DNA from 2 places in the Kluyvera sichuanensis genome. Region 1 is predicted to be linked to the other one. Evidence: predicted binding sites of a transcription regulator. Region 1 holds the regulator's gene; the other holds the start of a gene.
What was found. Region 1 encodes PhoB, which activates phosphate uptake and scavenging genes when phosphate is short. Its sites were predicted from a motif close to CTGTCATAAAACTGNCNNAT; they were not measured.
Positions count from the first base shown of each region.

Region 1 (7,303 bases):
AATCTTCTTCACCTTAATCTGTACCGGAATCCGCTCTTTCATCGCCTCAACGTGGCTAATCACGCCGATGATTTTACCGCTGGCGTTGAGCGTATCCAGCGCGTCCAGCGCCGTGTCCAGCGTTTCGCTATCCAGCGTGCCGAAGCCTTCATCAAGGAACAGCGAATCGATGCGCGTTTTATGGCTCACCAGGTCGGAGAGCGCCAGCGCCAGCGAAAGGCTGACGAGGAAGCTTTCGCCGCCGGAGAGGGTGCGGGTATCGCGCACCGCGTCCGCCTGCCAGGTATCGACCACTTCCAGTTCCAGCGCGTCGCTGACCTTGCGCTGAAGCAGATAGCGACCGTGCAGGCGACTGAGCTGTTCGTTGGCGAGCCACACCAGATTATCCAGCGTCAGCCCCTGGGCAAATTTGCGGAACTTATCGCCCTCTTTAGAGCCAATCAGCGCATTCAGATGTGCCCAGTCCTCCAGCGCGGCGCTGGCTTTTTCTATCTCCAGGAACAACGACTGCTGCTGCTGGCGATTCTCTTCATCCTGTTTCAACTGCTGGCGCAGCTCGCCCTGGCGTTCGCTGTTTTCACGCAGTTGGCGGGAAATGTGCTGGAGCTGCGTCTGGACATCTGCCAGCGTTAACGCCTCGCTCAGTGTTTCCGGACGCTGAGTCAGATGACGCTGTATTGCCTCCTGCGCCTGTGCCGCTAACGTCTGGCGCTGCTGATGCTGCGTTTCCAGCGTCTGTTTTAGCTGCTCCAGACGAAGACGTTCCGCGTTGTCCAGCAGGGCGCGAAGGAAGTCCTGGCGATTGCTAAAGTGCGACTCGGCCAGCGCCTGGTCGAAGGCCTGCTCGGCCTGTTGCAGACGTTGTTTCTCCTGCGCTTCTTGCTGCTGGAGCGTGTGCCACTGGCTCTCCAGCGACACGCAATCATGGTGTACCTGCTGCCAGCCGTCGAGCGCCACCGGGTGGGCATCTTCAGGGTTTTGCACCGCAGGAAGGGTGTCGAGCAGCGGTTGGATCAGCACGAGTTGCTGCTGAATCTCCAGACTCTGTTTCTGCTGCTGCTGCCAGCGCTGGGTATCCGCTTCACGGGCAGCCAGCCAGCGGTGCGCTTCGTCGGGCTGCGGAAGGGCAAGGCCGAAGCCAGCGAGCGTCTGGGTAAGCAAAGCGGTACGCTGCGCCAGTTCATCCTGCTGCTGGGTGTACTGGGTACGTAGCTCACGGATTTGCGCGTCGAGCGTCAGGCGCTGGCTGTAGTGATAGCGCTGCTGTTCGGCCTCTTCCTGCGCTGCCAGCCAGCCGTTGATATCGTCAGCAGGCTGTAGCGTGATATCCAACCCCTGAATGACCGTCTGCCACTGTGATGTAAGTGCTTGCTCTCGCTCACAAAGCGTCGCCAGCTCGGCATTTTCCAGCTGCTGCTGTTTTTCCAGCGCGGCCTGCTGACCGCGCAGCGTGGCGCCTTCTTCAGCGAGTCGGGCAACCTCTTTTTCCAGCGCATCGCGGCGGGCTTTGTTGGCATCCAGGGTTAACGCCTGGTACTCCGCCAGCGCCGGGTGGCTGGTTGAGCCGCACAACGGGCAAGGCGCGCCTGGCTGCAAACGCGCGCGCTCAGCCTCGAGGCGTACGATCGTTGCCTCCAGCTCGCAGATGGCATTGACGTCATCGCGCTGCTGCTTTTTCTCTTTATAGACCTGACGGAGTTGGGTGAGCCCGGCGGTCAGCGTCTCCAGCTGTTGCTGGCGCTGCTGCTGTGCGTGTAAAAGCTGCTGGCGGCGCGTTTGCAGCGGGATGAACTGCGAATGCAGTGCGCTTAGCTGCTGGCGCAGCGGGCGGCTGGCCGCGTGCTGGGCAATTTGCCCGGCCACTTCTTCCTGAGTCAGCGTCAACGCCGAAGGCGGCAATTGGGCGAGCTGTTTTTCCAGCTCAGCCAGACGCTGTGTGGCGGTCTCTAGCTGAACGCGTTCACGGGCCTGTTGACTGAAGGCGCTACGCCAGCCGGTCAGTTCCCCCAGCCACTGCTGGATGTGTTCGTTTTCCTGCAGCCACTGCTGAAGCTGGCTTTGGGTCTGCTGGAGCGTGGTGGCCTGCTGCTCAGCGCTCACTCGGATACGGTCGCGAAGGCGGCGGGAGTCATGTAAGCGAGTATTTACTTGCTCTACTAACTGGTGGGTTTTCGCCACCGTGGCGGCCTGTTCCTGTAGCTGCGTCCAGCGCGGGCGTAACGCTTCCGCAGGCTGCGCCCGGTTGAGCGCAGCAAGCTGTGGCTGCGCTTCTTCCAACGCCTGGTGGGCAGTATTAAGCGACTGCTGGTGGGTTTTCCCGTCCTGTTCCAGCTCCTGCTGACGGGTGAGCCACTGCTGATGCAGTGCGGCGACGGTCTGCTGTTGTTGCCACTGCTGCTCGTCAGAAGTAAGCGCCTGCAAACTCTGTGTCAGGGTCTGCTGCTGCTCTTCGCTCAGCAGGACTACGCCGCTGGCCTGCGCCTGAAGCTTCTCCAGTTCGCCACGTGCCTGCTTATGTTTTTCAAAGACCTGTGCGGAGATCTGACCATAAATTTCAGTGCCGGTCAGCTCTTCGAGTAACTCAGCACGTTCTTTTGGCTCGGCGTTGAGGAAGGCGGCAAACTGGCCCTGAGAGAGCATCATCGAGCGGGTAAAACGACCGTAGTCGAGGCCGGTCAGCGAGGCGGTCATCTCCAGTTTGTCTTTAATTTTGTCCGCCAGAATTTGCCCGTCGTCGCAGCGCGCCAACTCGACGCGCGGCGCCTGTAGGTTGCCGTCCGGTTGGTTACGGGCGCGGTTCTGGCTCCAGAAGGCGCGATAGGCCACGCCCTGAACCTCGAACTCGACTTCCGCCAGGCACTCGGCAGTGTCGCGGGTCATCAGGTCATTTTGCGACTGGGAGACGTTACTTAAGCGCGGCGTCTTGTGGTACAGCGCCAGGCAGATGGCATCCAGCAGCGTGGTTTTCCCCGCGCCGGTTGGGCCGGTAATAGCAAACAGACCGTTACTGGCAAACGGCTCCTGGGTGAAGTCGATTTTCCACTCGCCCTTGAGCGAGTTAAGGTTTTTCAGGCGCAGGCTGAGAATTTTCATGGCTGTTCCTCCTCACCAAGACTCTGGAGGGTGTCATTAAACAGCGCGTGCAGGCGCTGTTGCTGCGGCTCCTCCAGCGTTTCCAGCGCCAGACGACGCTGAAACACCTCTTCGACGCTCAATTCGCTCAAGGTTTCGCGCTCAAGGCTTGCCAGAATGCGCTGGCGTTGTTCACGACTGCGGCGCACCAGCAGCACGTCGACCGGCAGGTCATCGGTGATGGCCTGAATTTTACGTTGAATATCATGCAGGTATTCGTCGCTGGTGATTTCAATATCCACCCAGGTGCTCGGCTCTGCGGCGGCATCGCGCCATTCGGCTAGCTGGGCGCTGATAGCGTCAAAATCGCCTTTGATTACCGCCAGCGGCTGAGTCACGGGCACGGTAAGCGGCGTGACGTCGGCAAGCTTGCCGTCGGTGAAGCTCACCAGATTGACGCTTTTGGCTTTGCCGGTTTCATCAAAGCTGAGGGCGATAGGCGAACCGCTGTAGCGAATATGCTCGCTGCCACCGATTTTCTGCGCCCGGTGGATGTGGCCCAGCGCGATATAGTCGGCAGGCGGGAAGTTTTGCGCCGGAAATGCGTCCAGTGTGCCAATATAAATGTCGCGCACCGCATCACTTTTGCTGGCCCCGACGGTAGTCAGATGGCCGCTGGCAATAATCGGCAGCGTGGCATCGCCGCGCAGTTCACAAGCCTGCTGGTATTGCTGCTGGTAATAGTCGGTAATGCTCGCCAGCACCTGCTGGACTTTTTCGCCGCCGGAGAGCCCCGCCTGGCTGGTAATAATGTCACGCGGGCGCAGGAACGGCACCGGGCAGAACACCGCGCCGGGCGTGCCGTCGCGGCGATTCAGAATAAAGGGCTCATGACCGGCACTGGCAATCACCGTGGTATTCAGAAATGAGAGAATATCGCGGGATTCATTCAGCGTTGCCACGGAGTCATGGTTGCCCGCCAGCACCACCAGATGGCAGCCGGTCTGCTGCAAATTGACCACAAATCGGTTGTACAGTTCGCGCGCATAGCTTGGCGGGGAGCCGGTATCGAAGATATCGCCCGCGACAATAATAGCATCCACCTGCTCATGTTCGGCGGTGGTGAGCAGCCAGTTCAGGAACGCGTCATGTTCAGCCGCGCGGCTTTTGCTGTAGAAGTTCTGGCCAAGGTGCCAGTCCGAAGTGTGGATGATGCGCATAGCGGTTCCGTGAGAAGTGGCGTAAAGTTGATTATAAACATCAGCCTACGTTGAGGTCGATGAGCGCGTTTTGAGAGTGTCATAAACGGTAAACCGCGATCATCTAACGGTCATGTTTTTCATAAATCTGTCATAAATCTGACGCATAATGACGCCGTATATAATACTGATGTCTAAAAACAGGGCAAATAATGGCAAGACGTATTCTGGTCGTTGAAGATGAAGCGCCAATCCGCGAGATGGTCTGTTTCGTTCTGGAGCAAAACGGTTTTCAGCCGGTGGAAGCAGAAGATTACGATACCGCTATCAGCAAACTGAATGAACCCTGGCCCGACCTTATTCTGCTCGACTGGATGTTACCGGGCGGTTCGGGACTGCAATTTATTAAGCATATCAAACGTGAAGCGCTGACGCGTGACATTCCGGTGGTGATGCTGACTGCCCGTGGTGAAGAAGAAGACCGCGTGCGGGGCCTCGAAACCGGCGCCGACGATTACATCACCAAACCTTTCTCGCCAAAAGAGCTGGTCGCCCGCATTAAAGCGGTGATGCGCCGTATTTCGCCGATGGCGGTGGAAGAGGTGATTGAGATGCAGGGGCTGAGCCTTGACCCGACCTCTCACCGCGTGATGACCGGTGAAAACCCGCTGGATATGGGGCCAACCGAATTTAAGCTGCTGCATTTCTTTATGACGCACCCGGAGCGCGTGTACAGTCGCGAACAGCTGCTGAACCACGTTTGGGGTACCAACGTTTATGTTGAAGACCGTACCGTCGACGTGCATATTCGTCGTCTGCGTAAGGCGCTGGAACACAGTGGTCATGACCGCATGGTGCAAACCGTTCGCGGCACGGGTTATCGTTTCTCTGCCCGTTTCTAATTTTTGACAGGAGTGTGACGCGTGCTGGAACGGCTGTCATGGAAAAGGCTGGTGCTGGAGCTGCTGTTATGCTGTCTCCCGGCCGCGATACTGGGACTGATTTTTGGTTATCTGCCGTGGTTTTTACTGGCGGCGGTGACCGGGCTGCTCATCTGGCATTTCTGGAATTTACTGCGACTCTCCTGGTGGCTTTGGGTCGACCGAAGTATGACCCCTCCGCCGGGACGCGGCAGCTGGGAGCCCTTGCTCTATGGGCTTAACCAGATGCAGCTGCGTAATAAAAAACGCCGCCGCGAGCTGGGTAATCTGATTAAACGCTTCCGTAGCGGTGCCGAGTCGCTGCCAGATGCGGTGGTGCTCACCACCGAAGAGGGGGCCATTTTCTGGTGTAATGGCCTGGCCCAGCAGTTGCTGGGGCTTCGCTGGCCCGACGATAGCGGGCAGAACATCTTAAACCTGCTGCGTTACCCCGAATTTACCCAACACCTCAAAAAGCGCGATTTCTTAAAGCCGTTGCATCTGGTGCTGAACAGTGGTCGCCATCTGGAAATCCGCGTGATGCCGTACACCGACCGTCAGCTGCTGATGGTGGCGCGCGATGTCACACAGATGCACCAACTGGAAGGGGCGCGGCGAAACTTCTTCGCCAACGTCAGTCATGAGCTGCGCACGCCGCTGACCGTACTGCAGGGCTACCTGGAGATGATGCAGGAGCAGGTGCTGGAAGGGAACGTGCGTGAGAAAGCGCTGCACACCATGCGTGAGCAGACGCAGCGTATGGAAGGGCTGGTTCGACAGCTGCTGACGCTCTCTAAAATCGAGGCTTCACCGACGCTGGCGTTGAACGAAAAGATTGATGTGCCAATGATGCTGAAGGTGGTGGAGCGCGAGGCGCAGACGCTCAGTCAGCATAAGCATCAGTTCCATTTTGAGATTGATGAGACGCTGAAGACACTGGGTAACGAAGAACAACTGCGAAGCGCGATGTCGAACCTGGTCTATAACGCGGTAAACCATACGCCGGAAGGCACGTTGATTACCGTACGCTGGCAGCGTGCGTCGCATGGGGCGTTGTTCAGCGTAGAGGATAATGGCCCGGGCATTGCGCCTGAGCACCTGCCAAGACTGACCGAACGTTTTTATCGCGTTGATAAAGCACGCTCGCGGCAGACCGGCGGTAGCGGTTTGGGGCTGGCAATTGTTAAACATGCGGTTAATCATCACGATAGCCGGCTGGATATTACCAGCACGCTCGGCAAAGGTTCGTGTTTCAGCTTCCTGCTGCCGGAACGTTTAATTGCCAGAAATAGCGAGTAATTTCGCGCTTGTCAGCTTAACTTTCCACAGACCAGCCTCGGCTGGTCTGTTTGCTTTGCAGTCAAGTAAACGCCGCGTTATTTACGAACGTCTGATTATTTTTTGTTCGCATGATTAGCCGGATGTTTTTCTTAAATCCAGTTAATACGTCTGCCTATTTTTTCACTATCAATATAATCATCTGGTTTTGCGATCCCGTGTTGCTTTAAAACGTTATAAGCGTTTAAATTGGCCCCCATGCAGTCGTAAACAGACTGTATATGCGCGGTAAATCAAAAAACTATTCTTCTCTACGCCGCGAAGGGAGCATATCCCGCTGAGTTTATTGTCAGTTTCCTCTGCATCATTCCACAGGCGCTGACACAATAAATTTGTTTTACAACACCACATCCACAGGCTGTAGTTACATATGACCCATCAATTAAAATCGCGTGACATCATCGCTCTGGGCTTTATGACCTTCGCGTTGTTCGTTGGCGCAGGCAACATCATTTTCCCTCCAATGGTTGGTTTGCAGGCCGGTCCTCACGTCTGGACTGCCGCGATCGGCTTCCTGATTACCGCCGTTGGTCTTCCGGTGCTGACCGTGGTCGCGCTGGCAAAAGTGGGCGGTGGCGTGGATAGCCTGAGTACGCCAATTGGTAAAGTGGCGGGCGTGCTGCTCGCTACGGTCTGTTACCTGGCGGTGGGCCCGCTGTTTGCGACCCCGCGTACCGCGACCGTCTCGTTTGAAATCGGTATCGCGCCGCTGACCGGCAGCGGTGAACTGCCACTGTTCATCTACAGCCTGGTTTACTTCGCGCTGGTGATTCT
Region 1 is NZ_CP162271.1:4,855,292-4,862,594, forward strand. It holds gene sbcC (exonuclease subunit SbcC) at 1-3,093, opposite strand, end outside; gene sbcD (exonuclease subunit SbcD) at 3,090-4,292, opposite strand; gene phoB (phosphate response regulator transcription factor PhoB) at 4,484-5,173, shown strand; gene phoR (phosphate regulon sensor histidine kinase PhoR) at 5,195-6,490, shown strand; gene brnQ (branched-chain amino acid transporter carrier protein BrnQ) at 6,900-7,303, shown strand, end outside.

Region 2 (7,303 bases), 2.0 Mb from region 1:
TGATGACCAAGTATTTCTCCGATCTCTGTACCGGCTATCTGGAGCAGGCCGTGCTGGCGCGTTTTATTGCCGAAGGCCATTACGCCAGCCATGTTCGCCGGGTGCGTAAAGCGTGCTATGAGCGTAAGAGCGCATTAGCAGCGGCGATAGCCGCTTATTTGCCGGGCAAAATGGTGGTACATCCGTCCGACTCAGGGATCCATATGGTGTGTTGGTTGGCCGACGGACTCACGGGGAAGGAGGTGGAAATGAAAGCCAGCCAGCTGGGTATGGGGATTCAATCCTTTGAACGCTATTGCCAGCGTCCAATGGCCCGAGAAGGTATTTTGCTTGGCTTTGCCAATCATTCCCCGGAGGTCTTGCAAGAGGGCATTCGCCGATTGGCCAGCGTGATTTGAACGCGCTTAAAAGTTAGGGGACTCTTACGTCAAAATCGCCCGGGCAAGATTCGATTCTTAACACCGGGCGATGGCGATATGACAATACCGGCTTTTAGCTTTGCGCGCGTGGCTGGGTGACGCGCAGCCCGCTGAACAGCGTAGCGACAACCGCCAGCGTACCGGCCAGCAACAGCGACACGTGGGTACCGCCATTGCCGAAGGCGTTAAACATCAGCGCGACCAGAGCAGCACCGGTACTTTGCCCCAGCAGGCGTGCCGTACCGAGCATCCCGCTGGCACCGCCGCTGCGGTTACGCGGCGCAGAGGCAATAATGGTGTGGTTGTTTGGAGACTGGAACAGCCCGAAGCCTGCACCGCACAGCAGCATACGCCAGATAATATCGATATCGCTCGGTGACGATGGCAGCAGCGCCAGCCCAAACAGGCCGCAGGCCATAATCGCCATGCCCAGCGCGCCCAGCAGGCCCGCGTGAACGCGTTCGATAAGATACCCTGCCAATGGAGCCATCACCATGGTCGCCAGCGGCCACGGCGTCAGCAGTAAGCCGGTCTCTACTTCGGTACGGCCGACCACTGACTGCAGGAAGAACGGCAGCGATACCATTGCCAGCATCTGCGCGCAGAAAGAGCAAATAGATGTGCAGATAGAGAGTGAGAACAGCGGAATACGCAGCAGATCGACCGGCAGCAGCGGCACCGGTAACTGCAGTTGGCGACGCACGAAGAAGAAACCAATCACCAGCAGCCCAACGATTTCCAGCAGCACCACTTCGGTAGACTGCCCCTGAGCGAAACTGCTCAGTGCGGTGATAAGCAGACCGAAGGTCAGGGCGTTCATCACCGCGCTTGGCAGATCGAAACGCTGTGACTGGCTGCGGGTGCCGTTCGACGGCAGGAAGCGCACGGCCAGCAGCCAGGCAATAATCCCCAGCGGCACGTTAATAAAGAACAGCCACTGCCAGGAAGCCAGCGACAAAATGGCCGCGGCGATCGTTGGCCCGGCAGCTGACGACACTGCCACCACAAAGGAGTTGATACCCATCCCGCGTCCCAGTTGACGCTGTGGGTAAATCAGACGGATCAGCGCCGTGTTGACGCTCATCAGCGCTGCGCCCCCAAACCCTTGCAGAATACGCGCCAGCGTCAGCATCTCGAGCGAGTTAGAGAAGGCGCAGAACAATGAGGCGAGGGTGAAGACCACCAGGCCCGCTTTATAAATGCGGTGGTAGCCAATCATGTCGCCAAGGAAGGAGAGGGAGAGCAGGGAGATAACAATGGCAATCTGGTAGGCATTGACTATCCAGATGGAAGACGCCGGGGAGGCGTTCAGGTCGGTAGCGATGGTGGGCAGCGCAACGTTGGCAATGGCACCGTCGAGAACGGCCATCGTAATGCCGATAACAATAGTCAGAATGGCGCCATAGCGTAGGGGGGTCGGCAGACCATCGATCAGGTTTCGAGTCATGTTAGAAACTTGTTTTTGTGTGAATTATTAACCAGAGAATGATTCTAGCATTGATTATTCGACCTAATGTCGCAGATTTGTAACCAGGTCACAGAAGTTTCATTGCTACAGACGCTTTGCGAAATTATAATAAAAACCGGTTCTAATTTTTATAAAACAGTTGCGATGAGGTGATAAATGTCAGCAACGGATTTGGACAAACAACCAGATTCTGTCTCTTCGGTACTCAAGGTATTTGGTATCCTGCAGGCACTTGGCGAAGAACGCGAAATTGGTATTACTGAACTGTCGCAACGCGTCATGATGTCGAAAAGCACCGTTTATCGCTTTTTGCAAACCATGAAGTCATTGGGATACGTTGCCCAGGAAGGGGAATCCGAAAAGTATTCACTCACGCTGAAGCTGTTTGAGCTGGGTGCTCGTGCCCTGCAAAACGTTGATTTGATCCGCAGTGCGGATATCCAGATGCGTGAGCTCTCTCGCCTGACGAAAGAGACCATTCACCTGGGTGCGCTGGATGAAGACAGCATTGTTTACATCCACAAAATCGACTCGATGTATAACCTGCGCATGTACTCCCGTGTGGGTCGTCGTAACCCGCTGTACAGCACCGCGATCGGTAAAGTACTGCTGGCCTGGCGCGACCCGGCAGAGGTTCGTCAGATCCTCGAAGGCGTTGAGTATAAGTGCAGCACCGAGCGTACGATTGCCAACACTGATGAGCTGATTACCGTTCTCGAGCAGGTCCGTAAACAGGGCTGGGGCGAAGATAACGAAGAACAGGAAGAAGGTTTGCGCTGTATCGGCGTACCGGTATTTGACCGCTTTGGCGTGGTTATCGCCGGTTTGAGTATCTCCTTCCCAACGCTGCGCTTCTCTGAAGAACGCCTGCATGAGTATGTTGAGATGCTGCATACCGCAGCGCGTAAGATTTCAGAACAGATGGGTTATAACGACTACCCGTTCTGAGTCAGCGATAAAAAAGCCCGGTGCTGGACTGCACCGGGCTTTTTTTTATCCATTTTTAACCGTTATCCACCACGCTCGTGCTCTTACGCAGCAGTGGGCAGCTGGAACGCCCCACCACGCCGTTGTCGCTGTGAAGATAAAATGCGGTGCTATAGCCCTGTGCGGTCAGATACTTACATTGCAAGCCCAGACCGCCAGCCGTCTTCTGACTCCCTGCCAATACGCCGTACCCGCTCAGAAGCACCCCGATGGCGACGATAACCAGAAAAACGATAGTTCTGATAAACAGGCGCATAAAAATTCCTCTTCTATTATATCTTTCATGAATACTACGTTACTGCAATAACGGATTGACACAAGTCTATGATTCCTAAAAGCGTGAGATGCCGTTACAGTTAGCCGCGGTTTAAGGTTAGCATGCTAACCTCGCTACATCTGAATAAGAATTCATGCGGAGAGTTGAGTGAAAAAGTTTCGGTGGGTATTACTGATACTCGTGATTGCCGCCTGCCTGCTGCTCTGGACCCAGATGATCAACGTAATGTGCGATCAGGATGTTCAGTTTTTCAGCGGCATATGCAGCATTAACAGGTATATACCCTGGTAAAACATTTTTGCCGGCAGCGATTTCCTTCCGTAATGTGAGTGGTAGAATGGATCGTTCTTTTTGAGGTGGTAAAATGAGTGATCTTGTAAGTTCTGGGGCATTAAATCTGGTATCTCTGGCATTTTCCTTCTTGCTGCTGTTAGTCGGTCTGGTGTTGTGGTTCTTTGTGAATCGCGCCAGTTCCCGTGCTAACGAGCAAATCGAACTCCTTGAATCGCTGCTCGACCTGCAAAAGCGCCAGAATGCGCTGCTGCGTCGTTTATGCGAAGCCAATGAGCCGGACGCGAAGGAAGAAGAGGCACCAAAAGCAAAAGCAGAAGACGTTAAAGAAGAAGACAAAGAAGATTTTATCCGTCTGGTGGCGGAACGATAACCTCTTTGTATGCTAACGCCGGGCAGCCTGTTCTGGGCTGCCGGACACCGCACGATGCACTTTTCTGGTGCTCATATTCCCTGAAAGCCTAATTGATATGCGTTACGCGACGAGATATTCACTTTGCGCAACTGACGCGTTGCGTGGCGATATTCGCGCTCACGTATCGGTATAATCTATAACGTTATGTTATTGTTATTGATAAATCATTCCCAGGTTCTATTTATCGCACCTTAATATTATTGTTCGTATTAACATTGTACGAACTGGACAATTAATCGCCCATTTGGCGAAGCATAATCCAGAGAGCAATAGCGAAACGTTTTTATTGCATTGTGATGAAGCAATGTCACGAAAGTTTCATTATTTTGGTGCAATATAGTCCACGATGTTAATCGCCAGGACCGTGCTGGATAACCGCACTCATGTGAAGTACTTATAACCGGTTAGCCGAACGGCATGCGAAAATGTTATAGCGAAAATAATCTAACGATATACAAAATTTTTGCGGCGATAAGGATATTCTGGACGCCGAAAAAATGTTGGTCTATGTTAAAAATGTCTTACGTTACCGTAAGCTAGGTCACATTTTAGATCTGCTAACATTCATTCAACGAAACGTTTTGTTGGGGAAAAATTCACCCCGTGCGGAAGGATTTGTTGGGATTTGTGCGGCCGATCGAGACACCTTTAAAAATGGCTTGCCATTATTATCGTTGTATGTGATAACACGTTTTGGGTTAAACGAGGTACAGTTCTGTTTATGTATGGCATTATCAGTAAAGAAGTTCTGAGTAAACACGTTGACGTTGAATACCGCTTCTCTGCCGAACCTTATATTAGTGCCTCATGCAGTCATGTCTCAGTTTTATCTATGAAAACGCCTGCGGGCGCAGAAAACACTCTAAGGAATTTTGCAAATGGCAAAGATTAAAGGTCAAGTTAAGTGGTTCAACGAGTCTAAAGGTTTTGGCTTCATTACTCCTGCTGACGGCAGCAAAGATGTATTCGTACATTTCTCTGCAATCCAGGGTAACGGCTTCAAAACTCTGGCTGAAGGCCAGAACGTTGAGTTCGAAATTCAGGACGGCCAGAAAGGCCCAGCGGCTGTTAACGTAACCGCTATCTGATTCGACAATCACTGATCTTGCAGCGCGTCAGCGTAACATTATCAGACATAAAGCCTCGCTTATGCGGGGCTTTATCATTTCTATGCCTGCCGCTTTTAACCGCCGCTTCGCCTTTCTCCCTCGCTCGAATAGCGGTACACTTTCGCCCTTTGAAATAGAGCCGGAGTTGCTATGTCCTACAGTTGTCCGCTTTGCCACGCGCCGTTAACGCGCAGCGGCAATAGTTATCTTTGCCCACAGCGTCACCAGTTTGATCGGGCGAAAGAGGGCTACGTCAACCTCCTGCCGGTACAGCACAAACGATCTCGTGATCCGGGCGATAGCGCAGAGATGATGCAGGCGCGGCGCGCGTTTCTCGATGCCGGACACTATCAGCCGCTGCGCGACGCCGTGAGTGTGAAGCTACATGCCATTACGCCTGAACATCTGTTAGATATCGGCTGTGGGGAAGGGTACTACACCCACGCTTTTGCCGCCAAGGCGCAGGCAACATGGGGACTGGACGTGTCGAAAACCGCCATTCGCTACGGCGCAAAGCGCTATCCGCAGGTGGATTTCTGCGTTGCCTCCAGCCAGCGTTTGCCGTTTGCTGATGCCAGCATGGACGCCGTCGTGCGGATCTACGCGCCGTGTAATCCGCAAGAGTTGAAACGCGTGGTGAAACCGGGCGGTTGGGTAATAACCGTTACGCCGGGGCCGCGTCATCTGGTTGAGCTGAAAGGGCTTATCTATAGCGAAGTGCAGCTGCATGCGCCACATTCTGAAGTGCTGGAAGGGTTTAGCCTGCAAAGTCACGATGCGTTAGCCTATCCGATGCAGTTGACCGGTCAGGAAGCGGTGACGTTATTACAGATGACGCCGTTTGCGTGGCGGGCGAAGCCGGAAGTATGGGAGACGTTAGCACAGCAGGCGCAGTTTGCTTGCCAGACGGATTTCGCGATTCACGCCTGGCAAAGAGATGCCGATTAACCCATATAGTGGGCGTAGAGGATTTGCGCGCCAATAGCGATAAGCACGATCCCACCCAGAATTTCAGCCCGTTTGCCGAGCAGCGGGCCGATAAAGCGACCGACCATCATGCCAAGAGTTGACATCACAAAGGTGGCGCAGCCGATGGCAAATGCGGTGGCGAGAATATTGACTTGCAGGAAGGCCAGGCCAACGCCCACGGCCATTGCGTCCAGGCTGGTGGCAATTGCGGTGGTGACCAGCAGCCAGAAGCCGTGACGACGCGGTGATTCTGCTGCTTCATCATCATCCGTACCGCGGATCCCTTCCAGTACCATACGCCCACCGAGGAACACCAGCAGGACGAAGGCTACCCAGTGGCTCCACTCCATGACGAACTGGCTTGCCAGCATACCGAGGCCCCAGCCGATAAGTGGGGTAAGCATCTCAATGACGCCAAAAATCAGGCCAGTACGCAGGGCTTCAGAGAATTTCGGTTTGTGCAGCGTAGCACCCTTACCAATTGATGCAGCGAAGGCATCCATTGACATACCAAGGGCAAGAAGAATAGTGGCGGTTAAGTTCATGCGAAGGTCCAGACCGGGCAGTTTCCATACGACACATTCCTGCCCCCAGTAATCAGCAGTAATGCGTCTATGGTCTCGCTTGATTACGATGTAATCCGTACGCACCACGTTTTTCAACGAGTATGTTGACACGTACATTTCCATTTGATGGAAATTAGCTACTCCCCAACGACGGGCGCAACCTTAACATATTTTTAGAATATAAAACAACTCTAAGGCTTGCTTATTTAATCGTTTAATGATAACGATTTTCATTTAGATTTATTGCGTAATCAGAAGGTTAACAAATATGAAGGGAATGTGCGGAATAAACATAGCCAACGCTATAACTTAACTGCCTGAAAATAGCACAGATATAGCGATGGCTATATTTTAACTCATTGAGAATTAACGAGAAGCTTGTAGATCCTCTCCAGGTCATCAATATTCTTAACGCGGACAAGAAGACGACGCTGTTCTAATTGCATCACCAGTACACCATCTTCCGATAAATTCATTTTTTGAATTCGGCTGTATTTAATCCAGGCATTTGCGAAGAAGAAACCTTCCGATTTAAAGATAATTTTCGGACTGCGGATCCAGAATAGATAAAAACCGGTCAGCGCCAGTGCACATAATAACCATGTGGTAATTAATGCGCCGTGGCTGGTCACATTGTTGTACACCAGGATAACGATCAACGCGACGAAGATAACGCTATCGACGCGGCCGGGGCGCAAGAGCGGGACGGATAGCAGGGTGGTGCCATGACGGCGGGGCATGATGAACTGGTCGTAGATGGCAAATGCCAGCATTGCCACAATAAAGAGAACCAGTACCAGAT
Region 2 is NZ_CP162271.1:1,724,172-1,731,474, reverse strand. It holds gene AB2B48_RS08610 (PLP-dependent aminotransferase family protein) at 1-398, shown strand, start outside; gene AB2B48_RS08605 (MFS transporter) at 493-1,866, opposite strand; gene kdgR (DNA-binding transcriptional regulator KdgR) at 2,044-2,835, shown strand; gene AB2B48_RS08595 (YobH family protein) at 2,891-3,130, opposite strand; gene mgrB (PhoP/PhoQ regulator MgrB) at 3,299-3,442, shown strand; gene AB2B48_RS08585 (YebO family protein) at 3,516-3,815, shown strand; gene AB2B48_RS08580 (DUF2627 domain-containing protein) at 4,579-4,749, shown strand; gene cspE (transcription antiterminator/RNA stability regulator CspE) at 4,736-4,945, shown strand; gene rlmA (23S rRNA (guanine(745)-N(1))-methyltransferase) at 5,117-5,914, shown strand; gene mntP (manganese efflux pump MntP) at 5,911-6,480, opposite strand; gene AB2B48_RS08560 (DUF986 family protein) at 6,858-7,303, opposite strand, start outside.
Region 2: a site for PhoB is predicted at 1,933-1,952, ahead of kdgR (DNA-binding transcriptional regulator KdgR). Genes of this name have one in related genera too.